Regions from separate parts of the Peribacillus sp. NPDC006672 genome, predicted to be linked through region 3. Evidence: riboswitches for the same ligand, from Rfam matches in the RefSeq annotation. Region 3 holds a riboswitch; each other region holds the start of a gene.
The links. A riboswitch is a leader RNA that binds a small molecule or an ion and turns the genes downstream of it on or off. The one in region 3 is predicted to bind cyclic di-AMP.
Positions count from the first base shown of each region.

Region 1: another riboswitch for cyclic di-AMP. It lies ahead of ACQKKK_RS21375 (TrkH family potassium uptake protein); the one in region 3 lies ahead of ACQKKK_RS25580 (cation:dicarboxylate symporter family transporter).
Region 2: another riboswitch for cyclic di-AMP. It lies ahead of ACQKKK_RS17730 (APC family permease); the one in region 3 lies ahead of ACQKKK_RS25580 (cation:dicarboxylate symporter family transporter).

Region 1 covers NZ_JBNNOR010000016.1:61,395-64,867, forward strand. The annotation lists gene ACQKKK_RS21365 (MFS transporter) at 1-626, opposite strand, end outside; gene ACQKKK_RS21370 (hypothetical protein) at 1,103-1,294, opposite strand; cyclic di-AMP (ydaO/yuaA leader) riboswitch at 1,638-1,780, shown strand; gene ACQKKK_RS21375 (TrkH family potassium uptake protein) at 1,963-3,282, shown strand; gene ACQKKK_RS21380 (potassium channel family protein) at 3,306-3,473, shown strand, end outside.
Region 2 covers NZ_JBNNOR010000010.1:169,402-172,874, reverse strand. The annotation lists gene ACQKKK_RS17735 (helix-turn-helix domain-containing protein) at 1-29, opposite strand, end outside; gene ACQKKK_RS17730 (APC family permease) at 345-2,171, opposite strand; cyclic di-AMP (ydaO/yuaA leader) riboswitch at 2,307-2,449, opposite strand; gene ACQKKK_RS17725 (GtrA family protein) at 2,859-3,314, opposite strand; gene ACQKKK_RS17720 (glycosyltransferase family 2 protein) at 3,274-3,473, opposite strand, start outside.
Region 3 covers NZ_JBNNOR010000031.1:7,593-11,065, forward strand. The annotation lists gene ACQKKK_RS25575 (efflux RND transporter periplasmic adaptor subunit) at 1-1,005, shown strand, start outside; cyclic di-AMP (ydaO/yuaA leader) riboswitch at 1,207-1,356, shown strand; gene ACQKKK_RS25580 (cation:dicarboxylate symporter family transporter) at 1,529-2,788, shown strand; gene ACQKKK_RS25585 (hypothetical protein) at 3,436-3,473, shown strand, end outside.

The sequences.
Region 1 (3,473 bases), on a different contig from region 3:
CAATCCTTTTTCATGATGGTCCAAGACAGGTAATGACTGGATTTTTCAAGGGAATGATCCTTTTCAAGATTAGGCATGAATAGAGTGATGATACCGGATAATAATAAGGCAGCCGCGTTAATATAAATAGCAACAACCGGTGTACCGATTAAGAAAAGGATACCCGCTATCGCTGGCCCAATCAAAAAAGCTCCAGAATCGATCAAGCTTCGTAATGAGTTAAATCGTTTCCGCTGTTCAATGGGGATTAATTTTGTTATATAAGTCCTTGATGTCGTTACAAACATGGCCTCTGCCATATTGATCACGAAGACAAGGGAATAGATGACCCAAATAGAAGAAGCCAATGGCAGCAAAGCTATCAATACCGCACGAAATAGATCAAGTGCGATCATTAGATTACGCTTATTGATCCGGTCGATCACGCTGCCTGCCCAAACATTCGTAAATATGGCAGCCATCGGTTTAACGATATAAAGTCCAGCAACCGCCAAGGCTGAGCCAGTCATATCCAGCACGATTAAATTAAGTGCAATGAAATAAACCCAAGCGCCGAAGTTGGAAATCCCAATCCCGCACAATAGAATGGAAGGATATTTCCAAGATACTAATGAATTTCTGAACATCAACGCTTCTCCTCCTTAGAAAGAAAATATAAAAATAATAAAAAATCCCATCCCCAAGAAATGCGTCTTGGGGACGGGATCAAGAGAACGGTGCCACATTAATATGTCACCATTATTAATCTTAGGCCGTATTGCATTAACAACATGCAATGACTATGCACTATAATGGGCGCTCCCTTCACTTCCTATACTCGGAGGCGCTTCAATACATACCCGTTACTCCTTTCCAGTTTACGGAGCTCACCGGAAAGTTGCATTTCATTTACTTTTTTCTTCATCGTAACCACATTTCCCCTAAATTTTAACATTGATGGTTTGATTTTGTAAACGTTATAATTTTCAAAGCAAAAAAACTCATTCAAAATTAAATGAGTTTGAAAGCAAAACAAGATATGAATTTTTCGCTCAGCGTTCCCGGAAAAGACACAGGAATGACATAATTGAATACCGCTAATGAATGTTTGGATTCAGTTGATTTACTTTAGGGAAAACAATTTTAAAAACGGATTCTTTTTCTTATCCGTAATCCTTAACTCATTCATTATGATTTGGTCCTCATGATCGGCTATCCATTTCCTTAGTGCATCTTTATCCTGGCATTGTGTTAAATATGTCTGGCCACCCTTGCCTGTAGCGTTAATAACATATCTATTGAACGTCTTCTCCATAATTGCCCGCCTTTTTTATAAAATGTCTGAAACCTTTAAATTTTGAATCCAATGACTTTTTCTTTATCTTTATGCTTTTCAAAAGAAAAATAATTTATATATATATATTAATAACATTGATTGGCAATGACCTGTTCAGCTTGAAAGTGTTGAATAAAGTACACCGACACTGTTATCATAATCGGATTAATCGAACCTATCATAATGTGCTAACTAATATTTGTCAATACGTTTTTTCAATGTAAATAAAACATAAATTTTCAGTTTTGTTAAAGAAATATTTTTTTACAATTTAGGGGTTTACAACTGCTAAATGATGGGAGTAGAATACGTTTATCAATTTAATACATTTCGGCCTAAACTCAAGGGAATTGAGTACGGAGGACCCAATCATTTGGGGTTAATTCTGCCTTGCAGAAGGGATGAGATCAGCTCTTTCGCCATCCTACCCGTCAGCTAACTTCGTCGGCTAAAGCGAAGGAGGTCATAAGACCGCCTATTTCAGGAGCTTATTTTTGCACGCTTTTTGTGACAAAATAGCTGTTCGATGTTTTCGCAGGTCTTTTTATTATGCTTAAAAAAGATTCGTTAAAAGGATTAATGGTTAAGATACAGTTTTACACATGTCATTTTTAGGTAGGGATGATCAATTGATAAAAGCAAAAAATATGTTCGATCCGCCAAAAATCCTTGTACTCGGATTTGCCACCCTGATACTTATTGGGGCCTATTTGCTGACCCTGCCGATTTCCACTGAAAATGGAAATGGTCTTGCTTTTCTGGATGCTTTATTCACCTCAACCTCCGCTACATGTGTAACAGGGCTTGTCGTAGTGGATACGGGAACGACTTTCACCACCTTTGGTGAATTGGTCATCTTAACACTGATTCAGATAGGCGGCTTAGGATTCATGTCATTTGCTACGTTTTTCTTTTTTCTTTTAGGCAAAAGGATTTCCTTAAAAGGCAGGTTACTCTTGCAGGAATCCTTAAATAATCTATCCATGGCAGGTATAGTCAAGTTAGTAAAACGGCTTTTAATTTTCACGTCCATCATTGAAGGCATGGGTGCCCTTATCTTATCGATTCGCTTTTCTTTTGACATGCCAATCGGCAAAGCGATCTATTACGGGGTTTTTCATTCCATATCGAATTTCAATAATGCCGGATTTGATTTAATGGGAGAATTCAAGAGTTTGACCCCTTATGTATCGGATCCATTCGTAACCCTTACGGTCGCCTTTCTGATCACGTTTGGCGGAATAGGTTTTATCGTGATGAATGAACTATACGAATATCGTGATACCCATCGTTTATCCATACATACGAAGGTTGTTCTGATGACTAGCTTGACACTTACAATCGCCGGCGCAATTTTAATCTTTTTATTCGAGTTCGGTAATGCCAAGACATTGCAGCCTTTATCTTTCATGGGTAAAACGTTATCGTCTCTATTTCAATCGGTTACACCAAGAACGGCAGGCTCCAATACGCTGAATATCCCTGATTTGACTCACCCCACAGTACTGCTCATCATTTTCTTGATGTTCGTTGGGGCGTCACCCGGATCGACTGGCGGCGGGATTAAAACAACCACATTTGCGACGCTTATCGGAACGGTCTGGTCACAGATTAAAGGAAAGGATGATGTGGTATTTTTCCGGCACCGCATTGTAAGTGAAACCATCTTTAAAGCATTATCCGTTACATTCATTGGAGTATTCATCGTTTCAACCATCACCATTCTGCTGACCATCACTGAAAGCGGCAGTGATTTCTTGATGGTTTTATTTGAAGCCACTTCCGCTTTCGCCACCGTGGGACTTTCAATGGGTTTAACCCCCGAATTATCACCCGTTGGCCGGATGCTCATCATTTTCACGATGTTTGCAGGCCGGGTGGGTCCTTTGACTTTTGCCTTTGCTATCGCAATGAGGCGTAAGCCAGATCCGTTCCGTCGTCCAAAAGGGAAAATCATGATTGGTTAATCATAAATGAAGGAGTGTAAAAGATGGGAAAACGACAATATGCCGTGATTGGTTTAGGAAGATTCGGAACGAGCGTGGCACATAGATTATATTCGGCCGGCCAAGAGGTATTGGGTATTGATATCAGCGGGGAAAGAGTCGAGAATGCGGAACTGAGCGTTACCCATGCAGTCATTGCGGATACCACTGAA
Region 2 (3,473 bases), on a different contig from region 3:
TTTTTGAAACTCTGAATGATGCTCAACAATCATCACGCTCCTATTATATTACATTATCAGACCAGAAAACTGGAATTCTTAATTCGGAGTACTTACCTATTTTCTTTTTGCGGATTTACAACGGTTGAATGGTATCTATATACTTCACATTTCAGGAACTTTATCATTATTTCAATGCCTGGCATTTCCAGCATGAGCGTGTTGTTTTTATGTTTTCGACAAGCATTTCCAAAACCCTTTTAAGTGATAAAATTTATTACATATACTGCTTTGAACTACGGTAAACATGAAAAGAAGCAAACCGTGTAAAGGTTTGCTTCTTTTCATTTAGATAATAATGGAAATTACTTTTTCAAATGATAGGGCACTGTCGCAACAACTACATTTCTTCTATAAAGTAAGTAGGCGCGGATCAGTAAACTTGATTGGTTATGAAGAATATTGTGCCAGGCCTTCTTCGGAATGAATTGCGGGATGATCACTGTAACTCTATAGTTGGATTCACTCGCCTTATGTTCAACTGTATCCACAAATTTAGTTAATGGCTGAATGATACTTCTATAATAAGAGTTAAGTGTGACGAGTCTAACATCTGGCTGCCACTTTTTCCATTTTTCTTCAAATTTCTTTTCATCTTCTCTTTCAAAAGCAACATAAACGGCAATGACCTGATGTGCTGATAGAGATTTAGCATAATTTAAAGAGTTCTCAACCACATGAGTTATACCAGCCACAGGCACAATAATGATATTACCTTCTATTGGCAAGATGGGCTCACAAGTTGTAATCCTTAGCTGGTCACCAACTGCTTCATAATGCTTCCTAATTCGATGAAAAATTAATATGATGATAGGTAAAAAAATCAAAACAGGCCAAACGTGAGTAAATTTGGTTAAAAAGAATATCATCGTGACGATAAAACTAATAGTGGCACCAATTGTATTAATGGTTAATTTCATGACCCAGCCTTTTGGCTTTTCGCGAATCCATTTGACAATCATCCCGGTCTGGGAAAACGTAAATGGAATAAATACCCCTACCGCATAAAGTGGAATAAGATTTTCTGTATGTCCCCCAAATGCGACTATTAAGATGATGGATGCAAGTCCTAGTATGATAATTCCATTGGAATATCCTAATCTGTCCCCTCTAATCGTAAACGCCCTTGGTATGAATTTATCTTTTGCAAGATTCACCGCAAGCAAGGGGAAAGCGGAATAGCCAGTATTGGCAGCAAGTATCAGGATCAATGCAGTCGTACCTTGAATGAAGAAATACATGAAATTCCGACCAAAGATTACTTCAGCAATCTGCGAGACGACCGTCACCTTTGCGCTAGGAACAATGCTTAAATAGTAAGCTAAGAATACGATTCCCGTAAATAATACAGCCAGTAAGGAACCCATAGCTATTAAAGTTTTTGCAGCATTATTCGGGGCTGGATCTTTAAAGTTTGGAATTGCATTGGAAATCGCTTCGACTCCTGTCAACGCGGAGCTTCCTGATGCAAATGCTCTTAGCAGTATGAATAAACTGATGCCCGCTACTGGAGTCCCGATTGGCGCGTGTAATTCCGGTGAAACTCCTCCCGTCAGGATCTTGTAAATTCCTACACCAATCAAGATGAACAATGCTAAAACGAATAGATAAACCGGATAGGCCAAAACAGAGGCCGACTCCGTAACCCCTCTTAGATTAAGGATGGTAAGCAAAAATACAAAAATGATGGCTATGACTACATTATATGAATGAAGGCTGGGAAAAGCGGACGTGATGGCATCCGTACCTGCAGAAACACTTACAGCTACAGTTAATATATAATCGACCAATAAGGATCCTCCAGCTATCAACCCTGGATTGATACCTAAATTGTTTTTTGAAACCACATAGGCTCCCCCGCCATGGGGATAAGCAAAAATGATTTGTCTATAGGACAAGATCAAAGCAGCCAACAGTAACAAAACTCCGATGGCGATGGGTATGGAATACCAGAATGCGGCAGCACCGACCGTGATCAGAACGATCAATATTTGCTCCGGTCCATAAGCAACCGAGGACAAAGCATCAGAAGATAATATCGCCAAAGCCTTTGTTTTGTTAAGCTTTTGATCACCTAGTGCATTTGATTTTAAAGGTCTTCCTATCAAAAACCTCTTTATAGAAGATAACATAAGAATCCACCACCATTTTTAAGTTATAAGTTTATGTTACACAGCTATAGTAAAAACCAGAAAAACGGAAAAATGCCTACAAGTCATAACTAAATAGACCTGTAGACATCCATTTTTTTGTCTAACAAGCTCCACCTTCCTTCTCATATAACGCTTACGAGGTTAGCTGTCGGATTCGGACCTAAGAGTAGCCCTACCTTGAAAGGATTCACCCCTTGGATTATAAATAATCCCAATAACGGGTCCCCCGTACCATAAGGTTTAAGCGATTTAGAAATACGAAACTGTTGATTATCATACTCCCGTGAAATGGAAAAGTAAATAAAAATTTTGCACAGTAAAATTTTCATTTATTGTAAGTGAGGCTTTGTTCTGACGTAAATAACATAAGTGATCCAAGCGCATGATTCGAAGGTAGGAAAAAGGTGAATAACTTGTTTAAAAAAGAGAAACTTCCCAATCAATTATTAAGAAATCCATGAACAAAACGGTGATACTTGAGGAAAAGATTACCGAATTACGAAACTGTTTAAATCTCTAATTTATCAACGGTTCACCTTTCTTATTAAACGGATCTGCCCCCATTCGATAGGTTTACAATAAACTCCGTGCTGAAAATCAAAAATTCGCTTCTCGGAATCCACTTTGATTTCCATCCATTTTAAAAGGGGCATTCTTTGATTCTAATTAGTTCCTTCCTTCTTGAATTGTTCCTAAATTGCTTTTTTTAAAGACAAAGTATTTCTGGCCAATATAGTTCAGTACTGTATAAAAGATTGTTCCAATAAGTACAGCCACATTTTGCTGTATGGAAAAATGAACGGATCCTTCCAAGGATTTTGCGATGGCTTGGCCTAAAGAATATGCGGCGGAATAACAAATAAGGATGACGCAAAAGAAACGGGCAGCCCCTCTCCGCCAATCTATATCGCTTCTAAAAGTAAAAGTCCTGTTCAACAGAAAACTCGTTACTGCTCCCGTACCATTGCCGAAAAAGGTCGAGAGCCAGTAAGATAATTCAAGAACATTCATGAGAAAAAGCATGATGGAAAGTCCAACCCCTGTATTGACTATTCCAACCAATAAAAAGCGGATAAAGGAGTTAGTGTGTTTTAGATAGTTTTTCAATACTTGTCCGTTCATTATCTAGTTGCTCCCGTTTTTTTAAATCGAGCGGATTAAATAAATCCAGATCCACAATATATTTAGGCCGGCGTTTAGATTCATTATAGATTTTACCGATATATTCCCCAATCAAGCCGACAGCAATCAACTGAAGTCCGCCGATCAACCATATGGAGG
Region 3 (3,473 bases):
GTAACGGCTGGCTCCTCGTTGTTTGAGTATACGACAACCGAACTTGATGCGCTTAAAGCGAATTTGGAAGCGGAGAAAACTGCTGCAGAGGGAGAAATTATAGGGATTGACGAATATATTAGGAAGTTAAGGGTTTCTCAAGGGACCCTTAACCGTGAGCCTGATAAAGCGGTCATTGATGAATCTGTGAAAAAAAACTTGAATATTAATATAACCACAAGCTCTTCAGATCTTATTAAAAGTAACATTGAGCAAGAAATGTACAAGCAAGAACTCGAAAAAAACAGTTTGAATGAAAAAGTAAAAATGCTTGATGCTAAATTAAATTCAATTGAGGAGAAGGCTAGAGCGATTGTGACGACGAGTGAAGCTGATGGTGTAGTTAAAAATATCAATAAAAACCTGAATAACCCGATTATATCCATCGTTTCAACAAACATGGGAATTGAAGGTGATTTCTCTGAAGAAGAGATGAAAAAGGCTGAAGTGGGCATGACTATAAAAGCAAGTTCCTCTGATTTAAAAAAGGCATTGAAAGGAACGATAGGCCGTATCAATTCCTATCCAGCAGAAGAGCCTTCACTAAAAAAGGATAACAGATTTCCATTTCAGGCTTTAATTGAACCGGAGGGTGAAGAAACCGAATCTTTGTTGGTGGGATCTAAAGTCAACCTTACTGTAATAACCAATGAGAAAGCCGGTGTACCCTCCATTCCCATAGAGGCAGTACATTACCAAAAAAATCCGTATGTCTACAAATTGACTAAAAAAGGCTATGTCGATAAACACTACATTACAAAAGGGCTTAAAGCAGAAGGTAAGCAAGAACTCATAAAGGGACCGTCGGTAGGTGATGTCATCCTGCTAGAACCGAATAGGGTAGTGAAGAACCATTCCTATTTTATTACTCCAATTCAATTTGAAAAAGTGAAAACTAAAACTTATAAAAAATTCACCTCTAGGGAAAAAGTAAGGTATCTATTACTTGGCATTTTGGAAAAATAACTGCTTCTTTCTTAAAGAAAGGGGATGTCAAATTAGTTATTATTTATATATCCATATAGCTTAAATGAGTAAAAATCGGGAAGTGTAATAATAGGTACAATCGTCACGAATACAGAATATTCAGACATGTTTAAAGATTTTTTCTAAAATGGACGAGAATAATTATTTACAGATTAACCTTTTTAGTATAATATTTTATTATAAGTTAACTCGCTTAATCTTATTCCAAGAACGGGGGACCCAATTTTGTGGATTTTAATCCACTAGGGGTGAATTCAGAAATGAAAGGGCAATTTGTGTTTCCAATTCCTAACCCGACAGCTAACCTCGTCAGCGTCTTTAAGGGAACATGTGTGAATATTCACGCCAATAAGAAATCGACACATGAAGTGTCTTTTTTTTCGGCGTAAAGACAGAGTTTTTCAAAAAAAGAAAAATTACTTTCTTTCTATTAGTATCTTGTTTCCCTTACCGAGACAAAATGTTTTTGCATCAAAGACTTTATGGAAGGTGAGGAAAGTATATGAAGAAGTTCAAATTAAGTTTAGCAAGCCAAATTTTCATTGGTTTAATTCTAGGGATTATCGTTGGTGCCATTTTTTATGGTAATGAGACGGCCCAAAGCTTTTTACAGCCATTCGGAGACATTTTCCTACGAATGATTAAAATGATTGTTGTACCAATCATTGTATCGAGCCTTATCGTTGCAGTTGCGGGTGTAGGTGATTTAAAAGCGGTAGGTAAACTAGGAGCTAAATCACTATCATACTTTGTGGTGGTAACTATGATTGCGATTGCTGTTGGTTTAATTTCCGCTAATATCATCCAGCCTGGTGCTGGTGTAAATATGAATAAGCTGGAACAGACTGATATCTCCTCTTATGTTGATACAGCAGAAACTAAGCAGCATGAATCGTTTGTAGATACACTCGTTCACATTGTACCATCCAATCCAGTTCAAGCTATGGTACAAGGCGATATGTTAGCGATCATTTTCTTCTCCGTATTATTTGGACTTAGTATTGCCGCTATCGGTGAAAAAGGTAAACCAGTATTCCGTTTCTTCCAAGGTACAGCAGAAGGAATGTTCTACCTAACTAATATGATCATGAAATTTGCTCCTATTGGAGTATTTGCCCTAATCGGTGTGACCATCTCCAAGTTCGGTTTGGAATCTTTAATTCCGTTAGGAAAGTTAGCGCTTTCTGTATACGGAACAATGATTTTCTTTGTAATTGTCGTTCTGGGTCTTATCGCAAAATTTGTAGGATTCAATATCTTTACATTGATTAAACTTCTAAAAGAAGAATTGATACTTGCGTTCTCTACAGCGAGTTCAGAAGCGGTTCTTCCGAAACTTATGGAAAAAATGGAAAAAGCGGGATGTCCGAAACATATAGCTACATTTGTTATTCCGACTGGATACTCTTTTAACCTTGATGGTTCAACATTATACCAAGCGTTGGCAGCTATCTTCATCGCTCAAATGTACGGAATCGATTTAAGTGCTTATGAGCAAATTACGCTAATGCTAGTGTTAATGATCACGTCTAAGGGTATTGCGGGTGTACCAGGGGTATCCTTCGTAGTTCTTTTAGCGACATTAGGAACAGTTGGTATTCCTATTGAAGGTTTGGCATTTATTGCCGGTATCGACCGTATTCTTGATATGGGACGTACAGTAGTAAACGTTATCGGTAATTCACTTGCAGCAATCGTCATCTCTAAATGGGAAGGTCAATTCAACCCTCCTTCCGATAAAGAATTAGAACAAGTATCTTAATACAAAAAATCCAGAGTGATATATCACTCTGGATTTTTTTGTGTTTGAAAAATGTATCCTTATTTTTGAACGATCCAGCAGCTGCAATCCGAAGAGAAAGCGTTGACATCATCGCTTTCATGGAATAATTCACTTCGGTAAAAGCTCTCGATGACTGAAAACCCTGTTTGTGGTTTATTGAAAGAAAGGTTCGTTGCATTGCCAAGGATAAAGGGGATATCCAGGTTATATTCTTGCGATATTTTTTCTTGAATCATGGCAGTAGTTAAATCTAATCACGCTCCACTTTGAAGTCCTTTTTTATACAATGCGAAGGCAGTTTGCTCCACATCCGATATCAAGGATCGTATCATCCTGAAATAAGTTTTTTTCTAATTCTGATTGCCACAAGTTGCCTCATGAAAAGAATTAATGATAAAACCTTTTCAATTTTATCCGTCGTCAATTCCTCCAACTCTTTGTTTTTCACTATTATTAAAAATTGTCGTGTTCGTTCCTTAACCTTATAGGTAATTATAGAGTTCAGGTATTCACATTATTTACACGATTCAGATGATGAATAATATTCCGGGTTATATAACTTACTTGAATACCCAAAAGTTTGATAAAATAACATTATTGATTGAGAGCTCGGAGGGGATCAGGTTATGAAGAATGATAACAATGATATCTTATATATGCATAT